DNA from 2 places in the Allocatelliglobosispora scoriae genome. Region 2 is predicted to be linked to the other one. Evidence: riboswitches for the same ligand, from Rfam matches in the RefSeq annotation. Region 2 holds a riboswitch; the other holds the start of a gene.

Region 1 (14,313 bases), on a different contig from region 2:
GCGATGCCGTGCTGGGCGGCCGGGACCACCCGCAGCACCACCGACGAGAGCGGTGCGATGACGAGGCCGAGACTCAGCCCGGCGAGGACCAGGTCGACACCCGCCCGGGGCAGGCTCAGCCCGGCGAGGTCGTAGCGCGCCGCCGCCAGCTCCACGGGCCAGCCGGCGATCAGCAGGTACGCCCCTCCGGCCAGCAGCATCCCGCCGACGACGATCCAGCGCTCGCCCAGGAGGCGGACGAGGAGACCGCCGACGACCGCCCCGATCGGCAGGGCCACGAGGAACCACGTGAGCATCAGGATCGCGTCGAACGAGCTGAGCAGCAGCAGTGTCTGCGCCACCAGCTCCACGTCGACGAGGGTCACCATCAGCGCGGCACCGGCGCAGAGGCTGGTGCCGAGGGTGGCGAGGAACGGCCGCATCGCCACGCCGCGCGGATCGAGCAGCCTGGTCCGGGCGAACCCCTCCCAGAGCAGGAAGAGCACCGTCGCCACGCCCGCCGCGATCAGCGTCGCCGGGCCCCACGAGGGCAGCATCGACTTGGCCGGCTCGGGGTTGTAGAGGCCGGCCACGGTGAGGCCGAGCGCCACGGCGAGCAGCAGCCCGCCGACGACGTCGATCTTCGGTCGCTCCTGGTCGGCCGAGCGCGGCGGCACGACCCACCACACCGCGATCGCCGCGATGGCGGCGAGCGGGATGTTGAGCCAGAAGATGCCCCGCCAGCCGACGAGAGCGGCGACTCCGGCGCCGAAGAGCGGTCCCAGCACCGCGCCGAGCTCCTGAGCCGCGCCGACGAACCCGAGCGCGGACGCCCGGGACCGCTCCGGGGCGAGGTCGGCGATGAGCGCCATCGTGACGGGGAGCAGTGCTCCGCCCGCCAGGCCCTGCACCGCCCGGCCCGCGACGAGCGGCCACAGCTCGGTGGCGGTGGCCGTGACGACCGAACCGGCGGCGAAGACGACAAGGCAGCCGACGATCACCGCGCGGCGGCCGAGCCGGTCCGAGAGGCGGCCGAGCAGCGGCATCCCGGCGACGTAGCCGAGCAGGTACCCGGTGATCAGCGGGGTGGCCCGCTCCAGGTGGTTGATGGGTACGGCGAGGTCCTTGACGATGTCGACGAGGATCGCGACCAGGACGTACGCGTCGAGCGCGCCGAGGAGGACGGCCAGGCCGCCCACCCCGACGGCGGCACGGTGCTTAAGGTGCACTGATGGTCACTGGGGCGTCGTACTTGGTGAAGGTCGCGAGCACCTTGCCCGCCGGGTCGCTGCCCGATGCGGGGATGGTGAACTCGCCCTTGACCAGCTTCTTCGTCGCCGCGTCGAGCCAGAGGTTGGCGGTGACACCGGCCGGGGCACCCGGGATGATCGCGGCGAGCGCGGTCGGGTCGGTCTCCAGGCTGATCTTGTAGGCGTCGGCGCCCTCGACCTTCTCCACCGCGAGGACCTTGGGGTTCTTGGCTGCGCTGAGCAGCTTGGCGACACCCTTGGTCGGGTCGAGGATCGCCGAGGGGTCGTAGACCGTGGCGGCGAGCGCGAGCGGGATCTCCTGGAACCCGCCGGTGGCGCCCTTGAAGTAGAGCTTCTTGTTCACCACGATGAACTCGCCCTCGATCGTCAGCCCGAGCTGCTCGATCGTGGCCGTGCCCTTCGCCGAGCCCTCACGGGTGAGGTCGCCCTCTGCCTTCTTCAGCGGCAGGTTGGCGATCTTGCCGTCCACGCTGATGGCGAAGTGGGCGGTCTGCGTGCCGGCCATGGCGAGAGCGCCCTCGCCGAGCAGCTGCTCGGCGGGCGGGAAGCTGGCGGAGGCAGAGGGCGTGGGAGTGTCCGCCTTGGCGGTGCAGCCGGTCAGGGCGAGAGAGAGCGCCGCGAGTGCCGCGAGTGCGCGAGAGGTCTTGGACATAGGTGGCATGGTAGCGGCGCCCGCACAACCGCGCCGTGATCATGCTCCCGAGCTGAGCCTATGGCTCCATGTCGATGGTCTCGCCGAGCGGCTGGGTCGGCAGGGCGTTCGGCGCGGGCGGTGCGTCGCGTTTCTGATGGCGCCAGCGGTGCTCGTCCTTCGGCGCGCGGTCGTTGGCGAGGATCACGGCGAACCAGGGCAGCAGCACCATGCCCAGGCCGCACAGCGACAGCCAGAGCCAGAGCAGGGGAACCTTCATCATCGCCAGGAACACGGCGAGGATCAGGCAGACCGCGCGGAGACCCATCATCAGGACATACCGGAGCTCGCGGCTGTGGCGCTGCTTGTCGAGGCTTTCCGGGGCGTCGGTGATGAGCACGGGTTTCGGAGCGGGGCGGTTCACCTCCCCATCCTCTCACTGATCACGGGCGGGGGCGCGCTCCGAGATGAGCGATCGCACCGGCACCGGCGTCGATCGCCATCCGCAGCGACTCCGCCTCGGACCGGCCGGTGACCAGGGCCGCGATCAGGCCCGCCGCGAAGGCGTCCCCGGCACCTGTGGTGTCCACCACGGCGACGGCCGGGGCGGGTGCCGTGACGACCCCGTGTGCGCCCGCCCACACCGCACCGTCGGCGCCGAGTTTCACGACGGCCGAGGCGGCGTACCCGGCGAGTTTTCGGGCTTGATCTCGGGGGTGACCGGGACCGGCGAGGACGTCGGCCTCGTCGCGGTTGGCGAGCAGGACCGTGACCCCCTCGCACCAGCTCAGGAAGCGTTGCGCGCCGGCTGCGCGCAAGGGCGCGGCCGAGGCCGCGTCGACGCTGCTGGTGAGTCCCAGCTCGCGCGCCGCCGCGAGCGCGGCAAGTCCGGCTCCGCGGGACGCGCTGTCCAGCAGGGTGTACGCCGAGAGATGCATGTGACCGCCCTCCGCCACCGCGGACCGGACCCACTCGGCGTCGAGCTGCAGGTTGGCACCTCGATCGGAGATCATCGTCCGTTCGCCGGCACCGGAGAGCACCACGATCGCCCCGGTCGCCGTGCCCGGGCAGACCTGCACCGTGCACTGCACCCCGGCGGCGGTCAGCTCGGCGACCCGGTCCCGACCGGCGTCGTCGTCCCCGATCGCACCGACCAGCGTGACCTCCGCACCCAGGTGGGCAAGCCAGGCAGCCGTGTTCGCGGCCTGACCGCCCCCGGTGACCCGGATCGACGCCGGGCTGTCGGAGCCGTGCTCCAGCGGCCCGGCGAGCGCCGCGAGCACGTCGGTGACGATGTCGCCGACGCAGACGATCCGAGCACTCACTCGATTGCCGCAGCCGAGGCGGCGATCTGCGCGGCGAGCTCGGCGTTGTGCAGGATGATCCGGACGTTGACCGCGAGGCTCTGCCCCTCGGTGGCGGAGTGGAAGTGCGCGAGCAGGGCCGGGGTGACGCCCTTGCCGGTGATCCCCTCCCGGGCCAGCATCGCCAGGCCCTGCGTGAGCACCCGGTCGTGCAGTGCCGGATCGAGCTGCTCGTCCGCGGGGAGCGGGTTGGCGACGACGATCCCCGCCTCGTGCAGGCCCTGGCCGTCCTGAGCCCGCATCACGGCGGCGACCTCGGCGGGCGACTGCACCGACCAGTCCAGGTCGAAGCCGGAGTCGGAGATGAAGAACCCCGGGAAGCGCTTGGTGCGGTAGCCCAGGATGCCGATGCCGAGCGTCTCCAGCCGTTCCAGGGTGGCACCGACGTCGAGGATCGACTTGACCCCGGCGCAGACCACGACGATCGGCGTCCGCGCCAGCGTGGTGAGGTCGGCGGACTCGTCGAAGGTCTGGTTGGCGTCGCGGTGCACCCCGCCGAGCCCGCCGGTGGCGAAGACCCCGATGCCGACGGCGGCGGCGACCGCCGAGGTGCTGGCGACCGTGGTCGCGCCGTCGGCTCCGGCGGCTGCTGCGGCGGCGAGGTCCCGGACCGACAGCTTCAGGACGTTGTCGCTGGTGGCGAGCCTCGTCAGCGCGGAGTCGTCGAGCCCGACGAGCAGCTCGCCGCCGACCATGCCGATCGTGGCGGGCGTGGCGCCGTTGGCGCGGACCCGGGCCTCGATCTCGCGGGCGATCCGCAGATTGTCCGGTCTCGGCAGGCCGTGCGAGATGATCGTGCTCTCCAGCGCCACCACCGGCCGGCCGGCGTCCAGCGCCTCGGCCACCTCTTCGCTCAGTCGAATGCCCACGATCATCACCCTAACCGGCTCGTGCCGACCGGGCCCGCGCTCGCCGCAATCGCCCCCGGGCAGGGGTGCTGAGCTGCGGCTCGGCAATCCCGCTGGGATTGGACGACGCCATCTGGGACACTGGGTGGGTGACCACGACCCCAGACGCCGGCACGCTCCTCGAAGAGCGCACCAGCACCGAATACCGTCTCGACGAGGGCGACCACGAGCGTTTGTCGCACTACGCGCCCAAGGACAAGCTGATGGAGGCCATGATCGAGGGAACGCCCATCCGTGCCCTCTGCGGCAAGGTGTGGGTGCCGACCCGGGACCCGAAGCGATTCCCCGTCTGCCCCGAATGTAAAGAAATCTACGAATCCATGGCGTAGTCCTGCTGATGACGCCCCGCTGTGCATAACGATGGCGGCTGCGGGGGGCTGCCATCCCTAGTCAGCCGAGGACACGACACCTAAAATCCCGCGCAGCGCGCGAACCCCGTCGCGCGTATGACACACGGGAGATGTCGTGCTCACACGGCGTTCAATGCTTATTTCCGCCGCGCTCGGCGTCACGGCCGCCACGCTTTCCACCGGCGCCGCGACCGCAGCCGAAGAAGGCCTCGCGGTGCCGGAGACCCTTGCCCGGGACCTCGTCCTGCCCGGTGCCCCCACCTCGGCGACGACCACCGAATTCCCCCTCAGCCACCTCGGCGTGAGCTGGACCGGCGATGGCGAGGTGGGCCTGCGCCTGCGTGGCGCGGCCGGCTGGGCCGACTGGCAGACCCTGCCCGGCTGCGGTGGCGGCGCCGGTGACGGCTCGGTCGCCAACACCTTCGGCGGCGTCGTCGCCGCCCCTCGCGCCACCGAATATGAGCTGGCCACCAGTGGTGCGGTCAGCGAGCTGCGGATCTCCGAGCTCAACACCGTCGACGGCCCGATCCGCCGGATCGCCAAGCCCCACGCCCAGCTGCTCCGCTTCGCCGGGCACCCCGTCCTGGCCCGCTACTACAGCCGGGCCGCCTGGGGCGCCGATGAGTCCTACCGGTTCAAGGCCAACGGCGACGAAGCCTGGATCCCCGCCTACTACCCGGTCCAGACGCTCACCGTGCACCACACCGGTGAGCCGAACGAGACCCCCGACGACGACCCGGTGGCCCGGCTGCGGGCGATCTACCGCTTCCAGGCCGTCACCTCCAACTTCGGGGACTTCGGCTACCACCTCGCCATCGACAAGCGGGGCTATGTCTACGAGGGCCGTTACTCGGGCACCGACGCCAGCCCGGTCTTCGGGCCCAACCCCGGCCCGGACGGACGCCCGATGATGGTCAACGGCGCCCACATCGGCGGCTGGAACGCGGGCAACGTCGGCATCGTGCTGATCGGCAACTTCAGCAAGCCCGACTGGCTGCCGACCGCCCCCGCCTACCGGTCCCTGCGAGCGGTGCTCTCGGGCCTGGCCCGGGTGCTCGACCTCGACGTCGAGGCGACCTGTAACTATGTCAACCCGGTCAGCGCCGCCACCAAGACGGTGATCACGCTCAGCGGCCACCGCAACTGGGTGCCGACGGAGTGCCCGGGCAACAACTTCTACCCCTACCTCGACGGACTCCGGCGCGAAGTGGCTCGCCGGTCCTGAGCTCTCCCGGCCCGGGGCGATCCCCGCCCCGGGCCGACCAGCACGATTCTGCGGCATCGAGGCCCAGCGCTTACCTTGTGGGGATGAGTTCGTACGGTGACCACCCCTCCGGCCCCGGCCGGATCACGGAGTACGACGACCAGCCGCCGCGTGCCGTGGTCGACGACCGCACCACCGGACGCCACGCCGCCCGCCCCGACGTGCTCCGATCCGGCGTGCCCTCGGCCGATGCCGTGCTCGGCGCCGATCCGGCACCGCCCGCCGCCGAGCAGCTGGCCTCTCCTGCTCCCGGTCGGCTCGCGGGCCTGCGGCGGTTCGCCCGGACCCGACGCAAGCGGATCCTGATCGTCAGCGGCATCGTGCTCGCCCTCGTCGTCTCCACCACGACGGTCGTCACCTACTACCTCGACAGCGTCGACATGCTGGACCCGAAGAACCTCGCCACCCAGACCACGAAGATCTTCGGCAGCGACGGCAAGACGCAGATAGCGCAGCTCGGCACCGAGAACCGCGAGGACATCCCCATGTCCAGCCTGTCGACCGACATCCGCAACGCCCTCATCGCTGGCGAGGACAAGGACTTCTACGACCACAGCGGCGTCTCCTTCACCGGCATCGCCCGCGCGGCCTGGAACAACGTGACCGGCGGGGACACCCAGGGCGCGTCGACGATCACGCAGCAGTACGTGAAGATTGCGACGAAAGATGTCGAGATGTCGGTCTTCCGCAAGATGCGGGAGGCGGTGCTCGCCCGCAAGCTGGAGGGGAAGTACTCGAAGGAGGAGATCCTCGGGTTCTACCTCAACAACGTCTACTTCGGTCGGGGTGCGATCGGCGTACAGGTGGCGTCGAAGACGTTCTTCGGCAAGAACGCCAAGGACCTCAGCATCGCCGAGGCTGCGGTGCTCGGTGCCGTCGTCCGCCAGCCTGAGCAGACACCGTCGTTCGCCGGGTACGACCCGCAGCTCAACGCGGAGGCGGCGAAGGATCGCTGGAGCTACGTGCTGGACAACATGGTCGACGCCGGCTGGCTCGACGAGTCCAAGCGGTCGTCGCTCGCCTATCCCACGAGCATCGCGCCCATCCGCAAGGACGCCGGAAACGCCCAGTGGGGCGTCAAGGGTGTCGGACTCACCGGCATGACCACCGGAAACGTCCTCAACTACGTGGTGGAGGAGCTGAAGGCGGCGCCCTACGGCATCACGGACCTGAAGACCGGCGGCTACCGGATCACCACGACGATCAACCCCAAGATCCAGGCGGCGGCGGAGTCGGCGGCCCGGCGGGGTGCGTCCGGGTCGCTGATGAACGGGCAGAAGGCCAACCTGATGGCAGCGCTCGTCGCGGTGGAGCCGAAGACCGGACGGGTGCTCGCCTACTACGGCGGCGACGACGGCACCGGGCACGATTACGCCGGGCTCAACATGGAGGGCGGCGCGCTCAACGGCGGCCACCCCGGCGGGTCCTCCTTCAAGGTCTACACCCTGGCCGCGGCGCTCAAGGCCGGCTACTCCCTCGCCTCGCACTTCGACCCGGCGGAGTTCCGCGACGGGGACTTCCGGATCCAGAACGCCGGCCGGGACGTCGACTCCTCCTGCGGCAACTACTGCACCCTGGAGTGGGCGACGGTGCACTCCTACAACGTGCCGTTCTACAAGATCTCCAAGCTCGTCGGGGTCGACAAGGTGGTCGCCAGCGCCAAGGCGGCGGGCATCCGGACGATGTGGAGCACCGGCCGCAAGGGCGAGCTCATCGCGAACGACCTGACCAGCAAGACCTTCAAGCAGACCAGCAACGCGCCGTTCTATTACCAGGCCGGGTTCGGGCAGTACCCGATCACCGTCCTGGACCACGCCACCGGCATGGCCACCTTCGCCAACCGCGGTGTCTACAACGCCTCGCACTTCGTCCTGAAGGTCGAGCGGCCGATCGCGGGCACGGACAAGTACCAGCTCGTCGGCGGCGAGAAGCTCAAGCCCGCGCAGACCATCGACAAGGACATCGCCGACGACGTCAACTGGGTGCTCCAGAAGATCCCGCCGACCAACGGGCACTCCCTCAGTGGCGGGCGCCCGGCCGCCGGCAAGACCGGCACCTGGCAGTGCGCCAACACCTCCCACAACTGCCACGCCTGGTATGTCGGTCACACCAAGCAGATCGCCGCGGCCGTCTGGGTCGGCAACACCGGCAAGGAGCAGGCCGTCTACGAGAAGTCCGGCCGGGACATCAGCGGTGCCGGGCTGCCCGGGGCGATCTGGGAGAAGTTCATGAACGCCGCGCACAAGGGCATGGCCGAGCAGAGCTTCGCCGACAAGGCGGGCACCGGCAACCCCAACAAGAACGAGCCCGGTCTGGTCGAACCCCGCAAGCCCGAGAAGTGCTGGCTCTGGTTCTGCATGCCGGAGACGAGGCCCACCCGCCGACCGCCCCGGCCGCGGTAGACCTGCGTGATGCGTGATGAGAAGCACAGACAAGGGCCCGGCGAGGGTGGGGCGTGCGGGCAGCGGGCGACGAGGGTCGACTAGACTCGTGTCGGGCCGTGACTGGCGCGTCGGAGTGGGATCAACCACGAGGGAGCGGCTCGTCTTCGGACTTCATGCCGTGCGCCTGGGCCCTTTCCGTCATCACGAGGAGGACCCATGCTCAGCACCGAGTCGACCGCCTTCCGCAGCGCCATCGAGGCCGTCCGCGCGGTTGAGCCGCGCATCGCCGACGCCATCGGCGCGGAGCTCGCCGACCAGCGCGAATCGCTCAAGCTCATCGCCAGTGAAAACTACGCCTCGCCGGCCGTCCTGCTCGCCATGGGCAACTGGTTCAGCGACAAGTACGCCGAGGGCACCATCGGCCGCCGCTTCTACGCCGGCTGCCGCAACGTCGACACGGTCGAGAGCATCGCCGCCGAGCATGCCCGCGAGCTCTTCGGTGCCGAGCACGCCTATGTCCAGCCGCACTCCGGCATCGACGCCAACCTCGTCGCCTACTGGGCGATCCTCGGCGCCAAGGTCGAGCTGCCGGGCCTGGCGAAGTTCAACGCCCGGACCGTCAACGACCTCTCCGACGCCGACTGGGCGGAGCTTCGCCGCGAGTTCGGCAACCAGCGCATGCTCGGCATGTCCCTCGACGCCGGTGGTCACCTCACGCACGGTTTCCGCCCCAACATCTCCGGCAAGATGTTCGACCAGCGCAGCTACGGCGTGGACCCGGCCACCGGGCTCCTCGACTACGACGCGCTGCGCGCACAGGCCCGCGAGTTCAAGCCGTTGATCCTGGTGGGGGGTTACTCGGCGTACCCCCGGCTGGTCAACTTCCGGATCATGCGCGAGATCGCCGACGAGGTCGGCGCGGTGCTCATGGTCGACATGGCCCACTTCGCCGGGCTCGTCGCGGGCAAGGTGCTCACCGGCGACTTCGACCCGGTGCCGCACGCCCAGGTCGTCACCACCACCACCCACAAGTCCCTGCGCGGCCCGCGCGGCGGCATGGTGCTCTGCACGGGCGAGTTCGCCGACCAGGTCGACCGGGGCTGCCCGATGGTCCTCGGCGGCCCGCTGTCGCACATGATGGCGGCGAAGGCCGTGGCGTTCGCGGAGGCCCGTCAGCCGTCGTTCCAGGACTACGCGCAGGCGATCGTCGACAACGCGAAGGCGCTGGCCGAGGGCCTGATGCGGCGCGGCGCGAAGCTCGTCACCGACGGCACCGACAACCACCTGGCGATCATCGACGTGTCGAGCTACGGCCTGACCGGTCGGCAGGCGGAGCTGGCGCTGCTCGACTCGGGCATCGTGACCAACCGCAACTCGGTGCCGCGCGATGCGAACGGTGCCTGGTACACGTCCGGCATCCGGATCGGCACCCCGGCTCTCACCACCCGCGGCCTGGGCGCCACCGAGATGGACGTGGTCGCGGGGCTGATGCACGAGGTGCTGGCGGCGACGCAGCCGGGCGAGTCCAAGGCCAAGCACGTGCTGGACGAGTCGATCTCGTCGAAGGTGTCGGCGCAGGCGGCTGAGCTGCTGGGCAACTTCCCCCTCTACCCCACGGTAGACCTGGGCTGACGCCTGCGGCGCGTGCGTGATCGCGTTGTTTCCCGGAAGCTGGCCCTTCGCGGTGGGGTGAGGGGATTGTTTCCGGGAAGCAGCGCGATCTTGCGTTGTGCGGCGTGGCCGTAGCTGATGGGGCCGGGCGCGATGCGTGTATTGCCCCGCATTGCTGGCCGGGCGTCGCTCACCTGTGCGGCGTGCGGGTGCGACGTGTGCATGATCGCGTTGTTTCCCGGAAGCTGGCCCTTCGCGGTGGGGGTGAGGGGATTGTTTCCGGGAAGCAGCGCGATCTTGTGCTGTGCGGCGTGGCCGTGGCTGATGCGGCCGGGCGCGATGCGCGCATTGCCCCGCATTGCTGGCCGGGCGTCGCTCACCTGTGCGGCACAGTGCGTGATCGCGTTGTTTCCCGGAAGCTGGCCCCTCGCGGTGCGGGTGAGGGGCCACTTTCCGGGAAACAACGCGATCATGCGCACTGCCTAGACCGACAACGCCTCGCGGACCCGGGGGGTCGCCTCCAGGTCGGCTGGGCCGGAGGCGGTGGTGCGGCCCGCGGCCAGGACGTAGTAGTTGTCCGCCGCCGACAGGGCGAACCCCAGATGCTGCTCCACCAGGAGAATCGCGATCCCCGCCTGGGCCAACGCGACGATCTTCTGCTCGATCTCCGCCACCACCGACGGCTGGATGCCCTCGGTGGGTTCGTCGAGCAGGAGCAGGCGGGGCCTGGTGATGAGGGCCCGAGCGATCGCGAGCTGCTGGCGCTGGCCGCCGGAGAGCAGGCCCGCCCGCCGCCGCAGCAGCTCCTTGAGGGCGGGGAACATCTCCAGGGCCTCGGCGAGGGATTCCCTGCCGTCCCGGCGGCCGTCGGCGATGAGCTGGAGGTTCTCGGCGGTGGTGAGGTGGGGGAAGCACTGCTGGCCCTGCGGTACGTAGGCCATGCCCCGCGCGACCCGATCGTGGGGAGCCAGGCGGGTGATGTCGTCGCCGTCGAGGGTGATCGTGCCGCGTTTGGGCTTGAGCAGGCCGATCGCGGCTCGCAGCAGGGTCGATTTGCCCGCGCCGTTGTGGCCGAGGACCGCCGTGACGCCCTGGGTCTCGACCGTGACGGAGACGCCGTGCAGGACGGTGCTGCGGCCGTACCCGACCTCGACGTTGGAGATCTTCAGCATCATGCCTCCACTGCTTGGTGGCCCAGGTAGACCTCCTGGACGCGGGGATCGGCCTGGACCTGGGCGACCGTGCCCTCGCTGAGCACCCGCCCGCCGTGCAGCACGGTGACCGTGCGGGCGAACCGGCGCAGGAACTCCATGTCGTGCTCGATCACGACGACCGTCCGGTGCTCGGCGAGCAGGCTGAGCAGCTCGCCGGTGGCGTCGCGCTCCTCGTGGCTCATCCCGGCGACGGGTTCGTCGAGCAGCAGCAGGCGCGCGTTCTGCACCAGCAGCATGCCGATCTCCAGCCACTGCTTCTGGCCGTGGGCCAGAGTGCCCGCGAGCTGGTCGCGCTGGTCGACGAGGCCCACGGTGGTCAGCGCTTCCGCGACATCGTCGGGTACGCCACCCCGCCGCCGCAGCATCGTCCACGCACTGCGTCCGGCGCCTGCGGCGATGTCCAGGTTCTGCAGGACCGTCAGCTCCTCGAAGACCGTGGCGGTCTGGAAGGTGCGCCCGACACCGAGCCGGGCGATCCGGTGCACGTCCCGTCCGAGCAGTTCGAGCTCGCCGAAGCGGGCCGATCCGGTCGCCTTGACCAGGCCGGTGACCGCGTCGACGAGCGTGGTCTTGCCCGCGCCGTTGGGTCCGATGAGGAACCGAAGGTCGCCGACGGGCACCGTGAGGTCGACCCCGTCGACGGCGACGAACCCGTCGAAGACGACCCGCAGATCGGTGATCTGCAACGCGGGCGGCCCGGCGGGGTGCGCCGGTGCCGCAGCGGAGGGCTCGGTGGTCATGCGGATGCTCCTTCCAGGACGGTGGCCGGTGGTTGCGCCGGGGCGGTCGGCTCGGCGGGTGCGGCCGGCCGGGTGCGCCGCCGGACCATGCCTACCAGGGAGGCGAGCCCGCCCGGCAGGAACGCCACGACCACGACGAAGAGGAGCCCCTGCAGGTAGGTCCAGGTGCCGGGGAACTTCTCCGACAGTGCAGTCCGCGCCCACGCCACGGCCACCGCGCCGAGCACCGGGCCGAGCAGTGCCGCCCGGCCGCCGACGGCGACGCCGATGACGAACTCGATCGACGGCACGATGCCGATGAGGGCGGGGGAGATGATGCCGACGGCCGGTACGAAGAGGGCTCCGGCGAGACCCGCCATGCCGGCCGCGACCACGTAGGCGACGAGCTTGACGTTGGCCGGGTTGTAGCCGAGGAAGCGGACCCGTTCCTCGGAGTCGCGGACGGCGACGAGCAGCTCGCCGTAGCGGCTCTGCATCAGCTGCCGGGCGAGGGCGAGGAGCACCAGCAGCACGGCGGCGACGATGAAGTAGACCATCCGCTTGTTGACCGGGTCGGCGAGGTCGTAGCCGAAGAAGCCCTTGATGTCGGTGAGGCCGTTGGTGCCGCCGGTGGTGCCCTGCTGGCCGATGAGGAAGATGACGAGCGCGGCGGCGAGGGCCTGGCTGAGGATCGCGAAGTAGGCGCCCCGCACCCGGCGCCGGAAGACGAGCGAGCCGAGCAGGAAGGCGACGAGCATCGGCAGCAGCATCGTCGCGGCGAGCGCGAAGAACGGGTTGGCGAACGGTTTCCACCAGCCCGGCAGCTCGTCGAGCTGGCCGTAGAGCTCCATGAAGTCCGGCATGTTGCCCTCACCGGCGTCGGCGAGCTTGAGGTGCATCGCCATGGCGTACCCGCCGAGTCCGAAGAAGACCCCCTGACCGAGCGTGAGCATGCCACCGCGACCCCAGGCGAGGCCGATCCCGACCGCGACCATCGCGATGCAGAGGTATTTCGCGAGCAGGCTGAGCCGGAAGTCGGTGAGCGCGACCGGCGCGACGGCGAAGAGCAGGATCGCGCCGAGGGCGAAGCCGAGGCCCGCGCGGGCCCGAGTGCGTTTGCTGATCCAGTCGATCATGCGAGGCTCCTGGTACGCAGCGTGAACATGCCCTGCGGCCGCCACTGGAGGAAGGCGACGATCGCCACGAAGACGATCACCTTGGCGACGCTGAGGGTGGTGAGGTATTCGACGCTGGACTGCAGGACGCCGAGGGTGAAGGCCACGATCACGCTCCCCTTGAGCTGGCCGATGCCGCCGACCACGACGACGAGGAAGGCATCGATGATGATGTTGGTGCCCATGGTCGGGCCGATCGGGCCGAGCAGTGTCAGCGCCACCCCCGCGATCCCGGCGAGGCCCGAGCCGATGAAGAAGGTGAGCCGGTCGACCCTGCCGGTGGGGATGCCGGAGACGGCGGCGAGGTCGCGGTTCTGCACGACGGCGCGGATCCGGCGGCCCAGCGACGTGAAGCGCAGCGCCATCGTCAGCGCGCCGATCGCGAGGACGACGAGCAGCAGGATGAAGAGCCGGTTGTTGGCGATCGTCAGCTCGACCCCGTCGGCGCTGGTGAAGAGCTTGACGTTGCCGGTGAGGAGGTCGGGCGCCCGGGTCTGCACGTTGGGGGTGCCGAAGATGTCGCGGGCGACCTGCTGCAGGATCAGCGAGACGCCCCAGGTCACGAGCAAGGTGTCGAGCGGCCGCGTGTAGAGGCGCCGGATGAGCAGCCACTCCAGGGCGACGCCCATGAGGCCCGCCACCGCGAAGGCGATCGGCAGCGCGATCAGCAGGGAGACACCGGCATCGCTGATCACCTGCTGCAGGACATAGGTGGTGTACGCACCGGCCATGATGAACTCGCCGTGCGCCATGTTGATCACGTTCATCTGCCCGAACGTCAGCGACAGTCCGAGCGCGATGAGCAGCAGCACAGCGCCGATGCTGATGCCGGTAAAGAACTGGCTGAGAACCAGGGTCATGGCTCGGCCTCCTCTATGGACGGTGAGGGCGGGTGGCGCATCGAGCGCCACCCGCCGGGAGAACTACCGGTCGATCAGGACAGGCCCGCGGCCCACGGGTAGCCCTTGAGGTAGGGGTCCGGCTTGACCGGCTGGCCCGAGTTCCACACCTCGGTGATCAGGCCGTCCGCGCCGATCTTGCCGATGCGGGCGGTCTTGGAGATGTGCTGGGTGGCGCCGTCGATCGTGACCAGGCCCTCCGGTGCGTCGAAGGTGATGCCGTCCGACGCCGCCTTGACCTTCTCCACGTCGAACGACTTGGCCTTCTCGACCATCGCCTTCCAGAGGTAGACCGAGACGTAGGCGGCCTCCATCGGGTCGCTCGTCGGCTTGTCCGCGCCGAACTTCGCCTTGTACGCCTTGACGAACTTGTCGTTGGCCGCACCCGGCGTCGTCTGGTAGTAGTTCCACGCCGTGAGCTGGTCGGCGAGGTACTGCGTGCCGATCGACTTGACCTCCTCCTCGGCGATCGAGACCGAGACGACCGGCATCGTCGCGGCGGTGAGCCCGGCCGACTTGTACTCCTTGAAGAAGGCCACGTTGC
Region 2 (14,313 bases):
GGCGGGCGGCCACCCCCGGCCGACCGCGCGGTGCCAGGCTCGTCGCCGACCGCAACGGCGTGCTGATCTCGGTCTCGCCGATCGAGGTCACCGCGAGCGGCATGTCCGGCACCCGCCTGTGGGGGCACTCGATCGAGACCGACCCGGCCCAGCTGCGCCAGTGGGGCACGGGGATCCTGGTCAGCGGCTCCAACCAGCTCTGGCAGTTCGACGTGGAGCACGGTCGGCAGATCTTCTGCATCGACACCGCCACCCGGGTGCCCCGGACCGCCGTCGCCGGGGAGCGGGCATACCTCCAGTCCGGCAACGCGCTCGTCGCCGTCGATCGGCGCGGTCGGCGTCTGTGGCGGCAGACCGGTGCCAAGGCGCTGGGCGTGCCGCTCGCCGCCACGGCGCAGTGGCTGCTCGTGCACGACGTCACCGGCCTGGACACCCGCCGAGCGAGCCTGCGCGACGCCCGCACCGGACAGCCCCGCTGGTCCACGGAGTACGACCTGCTCACGCCGCCCCCACCGCCCCCGGAACCGGCCGTCGAGGCCAGCGGCGAACCCGGTGAGCCCGGCGGATCCGATGGACCCGGCGGTCCTGGCGGACCGGGTGGTCCCGGCGATCCGGGTGGGCCGGACGGTCCGCCGCCCCCGACCGAGCTGTGGCAGCGGACCGAGGGGCGCCTCGGTGCCGCGCACGCCGTCCTCCGTGACGCCGAACGCGTACGGGTGCTCGACCTCGACAACGGCAAGCAGCTGTGGGAGCGGGTCTCCGGCAAGCCGGTCGTCGCCGTCGAACTCGTCGGCGACCTGGTCGTCATCGCGGCGGACAGGGTCACCGCGCACCGGATCGGGACCGGGGAGCAGGTCTGGGAGGCGCCGGAGTCCGGTGCCCGGATCGCCCCGGTCGGGAGCGGGCTGATCGTCGCCGATCGCGACAGCATCGCCCTGCTCGACGCCGCCGGCACGACCCGGTGGCGCGAGGATCTGCCGCCTGTGGCCGGGATCCCCGAGGAGGTCATGGTGGACCGCGACGCGGTGCTCGTCGTCTTCCGCTCCCGACCCGAGCAGCGCGGTCCCCTCGCCGCCGACGTCATCGCCTACGCCGCGGGGATCTGACCGACCCGGGTGTTTTCCCTCAGGGTTCACCTGATTGCGGTCCGACGCCGGACCGGCGATGCTCTGAACGCCAGCCGGAGGGGGAGCCATGCTGCGAATACATTTCACCGGAGCGGATCTGGCCCACACGCGGATCGCCGTCGGTCCGGACCCGATGTGGGAGCTCTCGCTGAGCGCGCACCAGTTGCGCCTGCGCGGGTCCAATCCGTTCCTCGACGGGTGGAAGAGGCAGGTGGTGCATCGCCTGCACCCCAGCGGGCCGTTGCGGGCCCGGGTCGCGCTGACGCTGGCGGTGACCCCGCCCCGGGGCTACTTCCCCGACTTCCTGACGCCCTTCGAGTCGATCGAAGGGTTCCACGCCGGACTGGAGGCCGTCCTCAGCACCCCCTCGGCCCGGTTGAATCACGAGCTCAGCATGCTCGATGTGGGCGACCGCAGCCAGACGCCGGTCATCGACGACCTTCGGCGCAGCCAGCCGACGGCGATCGCGGCGCTGGGAGCGTCGATGCGCGACTACCACGAGACGGCGATCGCCCCCAGCTGGGACACGATCACCGCTGCGGTCGAGGCGGACCGGTCACGTCGGGTCCGCGACCTCGCCGACGGCGGCTGGGCGAAGCTGCTCAACAACCTCCACCCCAGCGCCTCGTTCAAGGGGGACACGCTGGAGGTCGGGCGGTGGGGTTATGAAACCGATCGGGATCTGCACCTCGCCGGCCGCGGCCTGCTGATCATCCCGTCGTACTTCAAGGAGCAGCGGCAGCTCATGGTCCTCGCGGACGGTGACCTCCCACCCGTGCTGCTGTATCCCATCGATCTCTCTGCGAGGTTGGCCGTGCAGGCCGGACACGACAGTCTTGTCGCCCTGATCGGCCGCACCAGGGCCGATGTCCTGGAGGCGACGCTCCTCAGCGAGACGACCTCGGCGATCGCCCAACGGGTGCAGATCTCCCTGCCCGCCGCGAGCAAGCACCTCAGCGTGCTGCGCAGTGCGGGGCTCGTCAACAGCACCCGGGAGCAGAACGCGGTCCGCCACAGCATCACCCCGCTGGGGGAGAAACTCCTCGCGGGCAGCGACTGAGCCGGGGGTCCCGCCGTCGGCGGAACCCCCGGTGAGAATCAGTCGATCTCGACGACCGCCTGGGCGAACTGGGCGGCGTAGAGCCGGGCGTAGGCGCCCTGGGCCGCGATCAGCTCGTCGTGGGTGCCCTGCTCGACGATGCGCCCCGACTCCATCACCAGGATGACGTCGGCGTTGCGGATCGTGGAGAGCCGGTGGGCGATGACGAAGCTCGTCCGCCCCACCCGCAGCGAGGACATGGCCCGCTGGATCAGCACCTCGGTACGCGTGTCCACCGAGCTCGTCGCCTCGTCGAGGATGAGGATCGACGGTTCGGCGAGGAACGCTCGGGCGATCGTGATGAGCTGCTTCTCCCCCGCGCTGACGTTGGAGCCCTCCTCGTCGATCACGGTGTCGTAGCCGTCGGGCAGCGTACGCACGAAGCGGTCGGCGTGCGTCGCCTGCGCGGCGGCGATGATCTCCTTGCGGGTGGCGTCCGACGCGCCGTAGGCGATGTTGTCCGCGATCGACCCGCCGAAGAGCCAGGTGTCCTGCAGCACCATGCCGATGTTGGAGCGCAGCTCCTCGCGGGACATCTCGGCGATGTCCACCCCGTCCAGGGTGATCCGTCCACCGGTCACGTCGTAGAACCGCATCAGCAGGTTGACCAGCGTCGTCTTGCCCGCACCGGTCGGTCCGACGATGGCGACGGTGTGGCCGGGCTCGACCGCGAGGGACAGGTTCTCGATGAGCGGCTTGTCCTCGGTGTAGCGGAAGGAGACGCCCTCGAAGGCGACCCGGCCGAGCACCCGCTCGGGGCGCTGCGGTGCCTGCGGCTCGGCCGACTGCTCGGGTGCGTCGAGCAGGGCGAAGACCCGCTCGGCCGAGGCGACGCCGGACTGCAGCAGGTTCGCCATGCTGGCGATCTGGGTGAGCGGCTGGCTGAACTGGCGCGAATACTGGATGAACGCCTGCACGTCGCCGAGGGACAGGGTGCCGGAGGCGACCCGCAACCCGCCGATGACCGCGACCAGCACATAGTTGATGTTGCCGATGAAGAACATCGCCGGCTGGATCAGCCCGGAGATGAACTGCGCCTTGAAGCTGGAGGCGTAGAGCGCCTCGTTGTGCTCGGCGAAGGTCGCCGCCGACTCGTCCTGCCGGCCGAAGACCTTGACCAGCGAGTGACCGGTATACATCTCCTCGATGTGCCCGTTGAGCTTGCCGGTGGTGGCCCACTGCTTGACGAACTGCGGCTGCGAGCGCTTGCCGATCCGCATCGTCACCCAGATCGACAGCGGCACGGTCACCAGCGCCACGAGCGCGAGCAGGGGCGAGATCCAGAACATCATCGCGAGTACGCCGACGACGGTGAGCACGGACGCGATGAGCTGGCTCATCGTCTGCTGCAGCGTCTGGGCGATGTTGTCGGTGTCGTTGGTGGCCTTGCTGAGCACCTCACCGCGGGGCTGGCCGTCGAAGTAGCTCAGCGGCAGCCGCCCGAGCTTCGCCTCGACCTGCTCGCGGAGCTCGAAGACGCCGCGCTGGACGATCCGGGTGGCGAGCCTGCCCTGCAGCCACATGAAGATCGACGCGAAGACGTAGATCACCAGGACCCACAGCAGGATCTGGCCGAGCCGGTCGAAGTCGATGCCCTGGCCGGGGGTGACCTTCATGCTCGCGAGCATGTCGGCCTGGGTGTTGTCGCCGCTGGCCCGCAGGGCGTCGATCGCCTGCTGCTGGGTCGCTCCGGCGGGGATGTTCCTGCCGACGACGCCCTCGAAGATGACGTTGGTGGCGTTGCCGAGGATCTTCGGCGCGATCACCGAGAGCGCGACGCTGCAGACGCCGAAGGCGATGACCGCCGCGAGCGCGAGCCGCTGCGGGCGGAGCAGCGCGAGCAGCCGCCGGAAGGAGGAGCCGAAGTTGAGCGGCTTCTGGACCGGCGGGCCCATCATCATCCGGGCGGGCCCGAAGTTGTTGGACGGTGGTTCCTTGCGCGCGGGGGTGGTCACATCGCCTCCTGCTCGGTGAGCTGGGAGAGCACGATCTCCCGATAGGTCTCGTTGCCGTCCATGAGATCGGCGTGGCGGCCGTCGCCGACGACCCGGCCCTCGTCGAGGACGATGATGCGGTCGGCGTCGCGGATCGTGCTGACCCGCTGCGCGACGATGACGACTGCCGCGTCCGCGGTCTCCCGGGCCAGGGCCCGGCGCAGGTTGGCGTCGGTGGTGTAGTCCAGGGCCGAGAACGAGTCGTCGAAGAGGTAGATCCCGGGCTTGCGGACCAGGACGCGGGCGATGGCGAGCCGCTGGCGCTGGCCGCCGGAGACGTTCGTTCCGCCCTGCGAGATCGGCGCGTCGAGGCCCTCGGGCATCTGCTCGACGAAGTCGCGGGCCTGCGCGGTCTCCAGCGCCTGCCAGAGCTCCTCGTCGGTCGCGTCGGGCTTGCCGTAGCGCAGGTTGGAGGCGACGGTGCCGCTGAAGAGGTAGGGCTTCTGCGGCACGAACCCGACCGCGTCCGAGAGGGTCTCGGGGTGCAGGTCGCGGACGTTGACCCCGTCGACGAGCACCTCTCCCCCGGTCGCGTCGAAGAGCCGGGGCACCAGGTTGAGCAGCGTGGTCTTGCCGCTGCCGGTGCTGCCGATGATCGCGGTCGTCTCACCCGGCCGGGCGACGAGGTCGACGCCGTGCACGACGGGGTCCTCGGCACCCGGGTAGCGGAAGTCGACGTCGCGCAGCTCCAGGTGGCCGCGGCTGCCGAGCGCGGTGACCGGGTTGTCGGCGATCTTGACGCTGGGCTCGGTGTCGAGGACCTCCTCGATGCGCTCCGCGCTCACCTCCGCGCGGGGGATCATGACGAACATGAAGGTCGCCATCATGACGGCCATCAGGATCTGCATCAGGTAGCTCAGGAACGCCGTCAGCGCGCCGATCTGCATGCCGCCACTGTCGATGCGGCCGGCGCCGAACCACAGCACCGCCACGCTGGAGACGTTGATGACCATCATGACCGCAGGGAACATGATCGCCATCAGGCGCCCGACCCGGACGGACACGTCCATCAGCTCGGTGCTGGCACCTGCGTACCGGGCGCGTTCGTGATCGTCGCGGACGAATGCGCGGATGACCCGGATGCCGGTGATCTGCTCGCGCATCACGCGGTTGATCTGGTCCATGCGCTCCTGCATGACCCGGAAGTTCGGCCGCATCCGGATGATGATCAGGGCGACGATCCCGATCAGCACGGGCACGATCAGCAGCAGCAGGGCCGAGAGCGGCACGTCCTGCCGCAGGGCCATGACGATGCCGCCGACCATCATGATCGGCGCGGCGACCATCAGGGTGAAGGTCATCAGCGTCAGCATCTGGACCTGCTGCACGTCGTTGGTGGTCCGGGTGATCAGCGACGGCGCGCCGAAGATGCCGACCTCCTGGGCGGAGAAGCGCTGCACCTGGCCGAAGATCGCGGCGCGCACGTCCCGGCCGAGGGCCATCGCGACCCGGGCGCCGAAGTAGACGGCGATCACGGAGCAGACGACCTGCACCAGCGTGACGGCGAGCATGACGCCGCCGATCTTCATGATGTAGCCGGTGTCGCCCGTCACCACGCCGCCGTCGATGATGTCGGCGTTGAGCGTGGGTAAGTAGAGCGTGGCGATTGTGGAGATGAGTTGGAGCAGCACCACCAGCGAGATCTGGGTCGGATAGGGCTTGAGGTGGGTGCGCAGGAGACGGATCAGCATGCGGTCTCTTTCGCGGAATCGGCCGGATAGGTGGAGGCAGGGCGGGCGAGCAGCCCGTCCAGCAGCGCGGTGACGATCTCGTCGCTGTCGAGCAGCTCGGAGTCGTGGAATCCGCCGCGCTGGGAGGTGAGGATCAGGGTGAAGAAGAGCTTCGCCGCGAAGTCGGGACTGCGTCGCAGCTGGTGCCGGTCGGGCTCGATGATGAAGGTGAGCGCCGCGATGGTCGCGACGAACGAGTCGCGCAGGAACGACGGCGGGCCCGGTGGCAGGCCGGGCATCGGTCCGGCCGCCCGCAGCGCGCCGACGAGCCGCCCGTTCTCCGAGACCCGCTCGGTCAGGATCTCGGCCGCGAGCGTGAGCCGCTGGCGCAGGTCGAGGCTGAGATCCATGCCGCGCAGGGCCGCGACGGAGGGCATCGGGTCGAAGGCGCTGCCGAGCGCCGCGCAGATGAGCGCCTGCTTGTCCGGGAAGACCCGGAAGATCGTGCCTTCGGCGACGCCCGCGGCCTCGGCGATCTGCCGCGTGCTCACCTCCAGCCCGTGCTCGCGCAGCAGCGGCAGGGTCGCCGCGATCAGCGCCGCGCGGCGGTCGTCGGGTGCCATCGACGGTACGCGTCGCCGCCGCTCGCCCATGCTCGTCACCATGCGGGCGACTCTAGTGAGCGATCACTCACTTCGCCGCTGATTTTCTGCGGAGTTCGCCGAGGGCGGAAACGGCACATTGATCAACACTTCTGCATGCTTCAATCAGCGTGGGTCACCCGCAGAGAGAGGATCCCCCGCCGATGAGCAGAAAACGCCTGTTCGCCGCCGTTCTGGCCGGCCTCGCCCTTCTCGCCACGATGATCACGACAAATGCCGGACCCGCCCAGGCCGCCGTCCCCGACCGCAAGGGCTGGGTGCTGTGGAATCAGGCCGGCCCCGCCGTCGTCCCCTTCGGCACCTGGCCGCCCGCCACCACGGTCGTCCAGCCCGCACTCGGCCGCTACCGCGTTACCTTCCCCGGTCAGGCAGCCCCCGGCGGCGTGGTCCACGTGACCGCGATCAACACCGCACCGCGCTGGTGCCAGGTCGACTCATGGGGTGTCGTCGGCGCCGACGAGATCGCAAACGTGAGCTGCCGCGCGCCCGGCGGCGCCCTCGCGCAGACCAGCTTCAGCGCCGTCTTCTACAGCTCGTCCGGCGGCCCCGCGGCCGGCCCGTACGGCTACGTCTACAGCACCGCCGCAGGTGCGGTGGTCAACCAGTACAACTCCGCCGCCGGGATCAACACGGTCTTCCCCGGCCCGGTCGGGGTCTACCTCGTCCGCTTCCCGGGCATCGTCACCGGCGGCCCGCTCGACGGCAGCGTCCAGGTGACCTCGGTCCTCGCCAGCGCCGCCGCCCGCTGCAAGGTGGGCGGCTGGTCGTCGACGGCGCTCGGTCAGGATGTCACCGTCCGGTGCTTCAACGCCGCCGGTGCACCCGTCAACACCGCCTTCACCGTGACCTACCAGCACAAGGTGTCGCTCTACGGCGCGTCCAGCCCGCCCTTCCGCTTCGGCTACGTGCTCTTCCAGCCGGGCGTCGGACCGCCGACGACCAACTACAACAACGGGCTGCTGGCGTTCGGCGCCAACACCGTCGGCGGCGGAGGCGGTCTCTTCATCGTCACCTTCCCCGCGATCGGCGTACCGCAGAACACCGTGCAGGTCAGCGCCTACGGCCCGAGTCCCGACTTCTGCGGGATGAACGTGCCGTGGCTCAACGCCGGCGGGGCTCCACCGCAGCTCATCGTCCGCGACGTCAACTGCTTCACCAACGCCGGCGCCCCCGTCACCACCGGTTTCACGGTGAGTGCGAGCTCCATCGCCTGACCCGTGTCACGTTTTGCAGCAAAGCGTGGCCATCTCGCCTCGCGAGGCCACGCTTTGCTGCAAAACGTGACCGGGGGCTACGCGCGGGTGGCGCGCTCGGCGAGCTCGATGGCGTTGCGGAACAGCATCGCCACCGTGGTCGGGCCGACACCGCCGACCCGCGGGGTGATCGCGCTCGCGACCTCGGCGCACGACTCGTCCAGGTCCGGCAGGAGCCGCTTGCCCTCATAGCGGACTCCGCCGCCGATCGCGACGGCGCCGGGCCGCAGGTGCTCCGGCCGCAGGATGCCGGGTACGCCCACCGCCGCCACCACGATGTCCGCCCGCTGCGTGTGCCGCTCCCACCCCGGCACCCCGGAGTGGATCACCGTCACGGCGGCGTCGGCGGTCGGGCGCTTCTGGCTCAGCAGCAGCGACAGCGGCCGCCCGAGGGTCGTGCCCCGGCCGAGCACCACGACATCGCGCCCGGCGACCGGGATCTCGTGGAACGCCAGCAATGCTTCGATGCCGGCCGGCGTACACGGGACCGGACCCGGCATGCCGGCGGCGAGCCGACCGAGATTGAGCGGGTGCAGCCCGTCGACGTCCTTGTCCGGGTCGACCTCGAGCAGCGCCTCGGCGTAGTCGATGTGGTCGGGCACCGGGTGCTGGATGAGGATCGCGTGCACGCTGCGGTCGCTGTTGAAGTCGCGGATGGCTGCGACGAGGTCGGCGTGGGTGGCGTCACCGGCGAGGTGGATGTGCGGGGAGGCGAAGCCGAGCTCGGCGGCCTTGGCCTGCTTCATCCGGATGTAGCCGGCGCTGGCGGAGTCCTCGCCGACGAGGATGGTGGCGAGGCTGGGGGTGACACCGGTGGCGCTGAGCGTCTTGACCCGCAGGGTGATGTCGGCGAAGACGGCTTCGGCGACGGGTGCTCCGGGCAGCAGGCGTGCGGTCATGTGGGCGGGCTCCATCCGTGGTCGATCAGGGAGCCCGGTGCCCAGGCGGACGGCGACCGGAGGTGTGTGGAATGTGCGTCGGCTCCCCGGTGGTGCTCCACCTCGCGCCAGTCGCCGATCGCTGGACCCGAGTTTACCGGTGCCGTGCGCGGACCGTGGTGGCGGACAGGCCGTGGGCGGGAAATCGTCCGGGTCGCTGGACATTAATCGCGCCCTCGTCGAACTGCTGTTGCGGCGCGACAGCGTCGTGCAGATCAGCCCCGTGGCGGACTGGGAGGAGCTCGGCCGGTTCCTAGGGCTGATCGACGGTGCCCGGCACGACGCTCACGACGCGTGGCTGGTCATGCTGGCTCTGAAGGAGCGCACGCACATCGTGACGAGCAACCACTGGATCAGCCATGGGAGTGAGTCACACGGCACCGCCAGCCATTGACAATAGGATATGCGCGCGTTAGCTTGTTGAGTATGAGCCGCCGCATAACGGTCACCGTGCCGGACGACATCGCTGCCCAGCTCGATGAGCAGATCAACGTCTCGGCCTACGTCGCCTCCGCCGTCGCCGCCCGCCTCACCCGCGATCGGGCGCACGCCCACCAGGCCGACCACGGTTTCCACTCCACCCCCGAGGGCAGGGCCTGGGCCAAGCGAGCACTCGCCACCGCCGACGACAGCCATGACCCGCAGGCCTACGTCGAGCTGCGGTCGAGGCTCGGCCTGTGATCCTGCGGGTCGTTCTGGACGCCTCGGCCGTCTCCGCCTATACCGAATCAACCGGCCTCGTCGGCGAACTGCTGGCCGAGCTGGCGGACGAGACCGCCCGGCTCGCCGACTCCTCGCTGGTCGTGGGCTTCGGTGTGCCCGACATCTCGCTGGCGACCGCCGCCGCCCAGGCCGCCGATGCCGACATGATCGGCGTGCTGATGCGGCATCCGCTCTTCGCCACCGAGACCGAGGCGATCGACACCTCGGACTGGGTCAGCGTCGCCGGGCAGCTCGGTAACGCCGAGACCGCCGCGGTGGTGCTGCTCGCGATGACGGCCGACGCCTACGTGGTGACGCGTGACGTGCAGCGCTACGCCGTCGCACTGCTCGACGGCCTCAATATCATCACCCTGACCGACTGATCTCATGGTTATGCCCCCGCACGAGAGGTGTGCGGGGGCGGGACGAGCCGGGATCAGGCGGCGAGCAGGGTGTCGAGCTTGGTGAAGGAGCTGTTCCAGCCCTCGCGGCTCATCTCCAGGAACTCCGGGGTGAACGGGCCCTGGCGCACCACGAGCCGGGTCTTGCCGCCTTCGTCGTGGAACTCCAGCCGCATGTGGATCTCGCCGCCGACGAACTCCTCCTTGCCGACGAGCAGCTCGTTCTCGATCACCTCGGTGAAGGTCGCGTTGACCGGTGAGACCATGGTCGGGTCGGTCTCGCTGACCATGGTGAACCGCTGGTGGCCGCCGACGCGGGCGTCGATCGAGACGGTGTCGCGGGGCACCGAGAAGCCGGCCGGGCCGAACCAGGCGGCGAGCTGGTCGGGATCGGTGAAGGCGCGATAGACGAGCTCGCGGGGTGCGTCGAAGACGCGGGACATGACGAGCTCGGTGTCGCTGGTGTTCATGATGATTCCCTTTCGGTCTGCTGTGCCTGGATGCGCTTGAGGTGCGCATCGAGGCGGTCGAAGTTGGCGTCCCAGAACTGCCGGTAGCGCTCCATCCAGGCGGTCGCCTCCTGCAGCGGAGCTGCCTGCAAGCTGCTGGATCGCCATTGGGCCGACCGGCTGCGGGTGATCAGCCCAGCGTGCTCGAGGACCTTCAGGTGCCGGGAGATCGCCGGGAGGCTGATCGCGAACGGTTCGGCGAGCTCCAGGACGGTCGCGTCGCCCTCGGCGAGGCGGGCGAGGATCGCCCGTCGCGTCGGGTCGGCGAGCGCCGAGAAGATGATGCTGAGCCGGTCGGTTGCCACCGTATTAAGCCTCCGTGTTAATTAACGGACTCGTTAAACATAGAGCCCGGACGGCGAGCCGTCAAGTCCGGGCAATCGCCGAGAAGCTCCGACGGCGGCGACGGGGTTTGAATCACACGTGGTGCCGGATCCCGCCGCCACCGATGCCGAGGACCAGCGAACGGGAATCTCCACTATGGACAACATTCAGCCGCCATCCGGCCGGGTCGGCGCCACCGCGGCCTTCGCGCTGGTGCTGGCCGTCGCCGCCGCACTCACCGCGTGCGCTTCAACATCTCCGTTGGGTACGCAGACCATCCCTCCCCCGCTGCCCCCCGCGTCCAGCCCGGTCGTCGTGGAGAGCCCGCGCGGGGTGGATGTCGCCGCCATCTGCGGACTGCGGCCCAGTTCCGATCGGGCGCCGGTGACCGCCGGGCGGATCGAGGCGTGCTCGACACTCGTGCCCCGGCTCAACAACGCGCTCGTCGTCGCCCTGCGCGGGCAGCTTCCGCCCGTGGCGGTGCTGACGAGCAGCCTCAACAACACCAGCGGCGAGCCCCTCGGCGGGCGTACCCCCACCTTCTTCCCCAAGCCGGGCGGGGCCGGAACCCTGACCTACGCGGCGCCGGTGCAGATCCGCAACGGCGACTTCACCGCCCACCTCGAACTCACGGTCGGCACCTTCGACTCCGCCCCCACGCTCGCGCCCTGCCCGAGCCGGGCCCAGGCCGACGACATGCGGGCCAAGGGGATCGTGACGAACCGCTGCGGCCGGATGGTGGACCTGGCCGGCAACATCCTCGTGATCAACGACGTCTCCAGCCCGTTCGGCACCGGGGAGTGGGCTGACGTGCTGCTGCGGACCTACTCGGTGACGGCGTACCGGCCGGACGGGATCGTCGTGGCGGTCACCGTCAGCCCGGTGCTGGAGAACGCGACGGACCCGACGAGGTTCCAGCCCGGCGACCAGCCGACGATGTTCACCTCCGACCAGGTGGTGGCGCTCGCCACGGACCGGTCGCTGACCCTCATCGGCCCGTAGCCCGTCCGGTGAGCGGGGCGCGATCGGGCGCCCCGCTCACCGAGTTGATCCTGACTTCTGTTGCAGGATTCCCGGCGTGTCCAGCATTAAAATTCAGGGGGTTTGGGGGGTGCGGCCGAGCGGGAGGGAGCGGAGGATCAGGTAGAGGGCCAGACCGAACGGGGAGAGCAGGATGGTCAGGATCAGGATGGGGGCCATCAGGAGCGGGTGCAGTGCCCGCTCGCGGCTGTCCAGATAGATCCAGCGGCCGACGAAGAGGTCGAAGGCGATCAGGTGCGCCCAGACCGCGATCGTCCCGGCCTTCGTGCTGAGCAGGGCCAGGACGCCCGGGAGCGTCGGGTTGACCATCTCCGGCGCCAGGTCGGCGAGGACCGGCGCGACGGCGATGAAGTAGACGATCAGCGACGGCACGACCATCAGCGGCGAGCCGGCGATGCGCCTCGTCACCGACCAGCCCGGCGCCAGGATCATCAGCAGCCAGAACGGCGCCGCGACGGGGAAGACGACCTCGAAGTTCATGCGGTGACCTCACGATCGGACAGGGTGACGGCGGCGGGGCGCCATGCTGCGGCCGCCGCGAGGACGGTCACCGCCGCGAGCACCCCGGCGGCTGCCCAGGTCTGGGCGTCAGGATGAATCAAAGACTGCCCGCGCAGCGCCTGCCAGGTGACAAGCAGCGTGACACCGGCGTACCCCACTGATGCGGCGACGATGAGGCGGGCCCGGACCACCGGGTCCTGCAGGCGGCGGAACCGGCGGGCGAGCAGGGCCAGCGCGAGGCCGAGCAGCGGCAACGCCTGCAGGGCGTGCATGCCGATGAAGTGGCCGATCCGCAGGTCGCCCCCGACGGTGCTCCAGCCGAGCAGCGGCAGGCCGGGACCCCCGTCCTCGACGCCGACCGCATGGGCGCCGATCGTCGTGGGCGGCGCGGTCGCCATGCCGTCGATCTGGTCGGCGGTGGGGCTCGTCATGAGGAAGCCGACGCCGAGCCCGGCGAGTGCGATGACCAGCCCGAACCGCACGGCGAGCGTGGTGGCGCGGTCGTCGAGGCGGCGGCGCCACAGGAGGATCGCGACGGCGGCGGTGGCGAGCCAGAGCACGACGATCGTCGCGCCCATCACCGAGAAGAGCGTGGCGTCGAGGGCGGTGTCGTAGTTGAAGTGACTGCGGCGTCCACGCACGACCTGGCCGACGATGACGGCCATCTCGATCAGCGACGACGACGCGATGACCGTGCCGAGCCACCAGCGCAGACGCGGTGCCCGGTCGATCAGCGAGATCAGCCATGCGAAGGTGACGGAGTAGATGGCGAGGGAGATGGCGAACTTCAACGGCTTGAGCCAGATCGGCGCACCGAGGAGGATTCGGTCATCAGCGATGAGTCCCACGGTGCTGACCAGGGCGAGCGCTGCCATGATCAGGGCGGTCACGATGAGCGGTGGATGGATGCGGACGAGGCGAAGCACTGGGTCCCCCAGAATGGATAGCGGCACTCTCCGGTATCGGATAGGCGTACTATCCATCAAGGGGCCGCACAACGCAAGGGAGAAACATGCGCATCGCTGAGCTGAGTCGGCAAGCCGACGTGCCGGTCCCGACGATCAAGTACTACCTGCGCGAGGGCCTGCTGCCCCCGGGGGAGCTGCGCAGCGCCAACCAGGCGCAGTACGGCGAGGAGCACGTGCGGCGCCTGAAACTGGTGCGCGCGCTCATCGAGGTCGGCCGGCTGCCGATCGCCGCGATCCGCCGTGTCCTGGAGCACATGGACGAGCCCGAACCCAACCTGCACAACGTGCTCGGCCACGCCCTGATGGGCCTGGACCAGCGCGGCCCCGCCGACGACGAGCAGCTCGCCGCCGCGCTCAAGGAGATCGAGTCCCTGGCCGAGCGCCGAGGCTGGCGGCTGAGCCCCGACGGGCCGACCAAGCTCGCGGCGGCCGAGGTGATCGCCGCCCTGCGGCAGCTCGGCGTCACCGAACCCCTGGAGAACATCGACGACTACGCCGACACCGCCGAACGCGTGGCCCAGGTCGACATGAAGCTGGTCCGCAAACGGCTGGAGGATCCGGCCGGGCTCGTCTACGGCGTCGTCATCGGCACCGTCGTCGGCGACCAGCTGCTCGCCGCGCTGCGCCGACTGGCCCAGGAGGACGCCTCGGCCCGGATGTTCGGCATCACCGAGGTGACGGAGCCATGCTGAAGCTGCCCGCCACCGCCCGAGCCATCGCCGACGCCGCCACCGAGGCGATCACCGCCGCGCAGGCCGCCGACGCCGACGCCTTCGACACCGCCGCGACCCAGCTCGCCGGGCTCGACCGGGAGAAGGTCGGCATCGTGCTCGGCCACGTCATCCGGACGCTGCTGGAGCGCCGCCACCCCGACGGGCTCGACGGCGACGACATCCGCGCGATGCTCGCCGACTGCGTCCGGGGCGCGCTGCCGTGGCGGCCCGAGCTCGACCCGCACGTGCTCATCGTGCTGCTAGCCAACGCCCTCGACATCCACGAGCCCGACGAGGAGCGCACGGTCCTGAGCGCCGCCCAGGTCGCCGCGCACGCCCCGCTGCTCGTCGCGCACCTGGTCACCGGCTCGCGACTCGGCGCCCGGCACTACGTGGAGGCCGGGCTCGCCG

The links. A riboswitch is a leader RNA that binds a small molecule or an ion and turns the genes downstream of it on or off. The one in region 2 is predicted to bind ZMP and ZTP.
Region 1: linked by a shared signal. The riboswitch ahead of F4553_RS28585 (glycine hydroxymethyltransferase) and the one ahead of F4553_RS06935 (bifunctional 5,10-methylenetetrahydrofolate dehydrogenase/5,10-methenyltetrahydrofolate cyclohydrolase) in region 2 are both predicted to bind ZMP and ZTP.

The regions. Positions count from the first base shown of each region.
Region 1 is NZ_JACHMN010000003.1:411,394-425,706, forward strand. Features, by position in the region: gene F4553_RS28545 (MFS transporter) at 1-1,208, opposite strand, end outside; gene F4553_RS28550 (LppX_LprAFG lipoprotein) at 1,198-1,902, opposite strand; gene F4553_RS28555 (DUF3099 domain-containing protein) at 1,961-2,305, opposite strand; gene F4553_RS28560 (carbohydrate kinase family protein) at 2,325-3,206, opposite strand; gene F4553_RS28565 (pseudouridine-5'-phosphate glycosidase) at 3,203-4,114, opposite strand; gene F4553_RS41965 (DUF3039 domain-containing protein) at 4,243-4,482, shown strand; gene F4553_RS28575 (peptidoglycan recognition protein family protein) at 4,637-5,728, shown strand; gene F4553_RS28580 (transglycosylase domain-containing protein) at 5,812-8,169, shown strand; ZMP/ZTP riboswitch at 8,258-8,348, shown strand; gene F4553_RS28585 (glycine hydroxymethyltransferase) at 8,368-9,783, shown strand; gene F4553_RS28590 (hypothetical protein) at 9,759-10,235, opposite strand; gene urtE (urea ABC transporter ATP-binding subunit UrtE) at 10,245-10,937, opposite strand; gene urtD (urea ABC transporter ATP-binding protein UrtD) at 10,934-11,716, opposite strand; gene urtC (urea ABC transporter permease subunit UrtC) at 11,713-12,831, opposite strand; gene urtB (urea ABC transporter permease subunit UrtB) at 12,828-13,730, opposite strand; gene urtA (urea ABC transporter substrate-binding protein) at 13,805-14,313, opposite strand, start outside.
Region 2 is NZ_JACHMN010000002.1:215,033-229,345, forward strand. Features, by position in the region: gene F4553_RS06905 (serine/threonine-protein kinase) at 1-1,106, shown strand, start outside; gene F4553_RS06910 (ArsR/SmtB family transcription factor) at 1,195-2,187, shown strand; gene F4553_RS06915 (ABC transporter ATP-binding protein) at 2,226-4,127, opposite strand; gene F4553_RS06920 (ABC transporter ATP-binding protein) at 4,178-5,911, opposite strand; gene F4553_RS06925 (TetR/AcrR family transcriptional regulator) at 5,905-6,555, opposite strand; gene F4553_RS06930 (hypothetical protein) at 6,696-7,766, shown strand; gene F4553_RS06935 (bifunctional 5,10-methylenetetrahydrofolate dehydrogenase/5,10-methenyltetrahydrofolate cyclohydrolase) at 7,844-8,704, opposite strand; ZMP/ZTP riboswitch at 8,737-8,829, opposite strand; gene F4553_RS06940 (hypothetical protein) at 8,877-9,137, shown strand; gene F4553_RS06945 (hypothetical protein) at 9,170-9,424, shown strand; gene F4553_RS06950 (hypothetical protein) at 9,421-9,828, shown strand; gene F4553_RS06955 (SRPBCC family protein) at 9,882-10,316, opposite strand; gene F4553_RS06960 (ArsR/SmtB family transcription factor) at 10,313-10,660, opposite strand; gene F4553_RS06965 (hypothetical protein) at 10,836-11,681, shown strand; gene F4553_RS06970 (ABA4-like family protein) at 11,775-12,200, opposite strand; gene F4553_RS06975 (hypothetical protein) at 12,197-13,147, opposite strand; gene F4553_RS06980 (MerR family transcriptional regulator) at 13,234-13,881, shown strand; gene F4553_RS06985 (hypothetical protein) at 13,875-14,313, shown strand, end outside.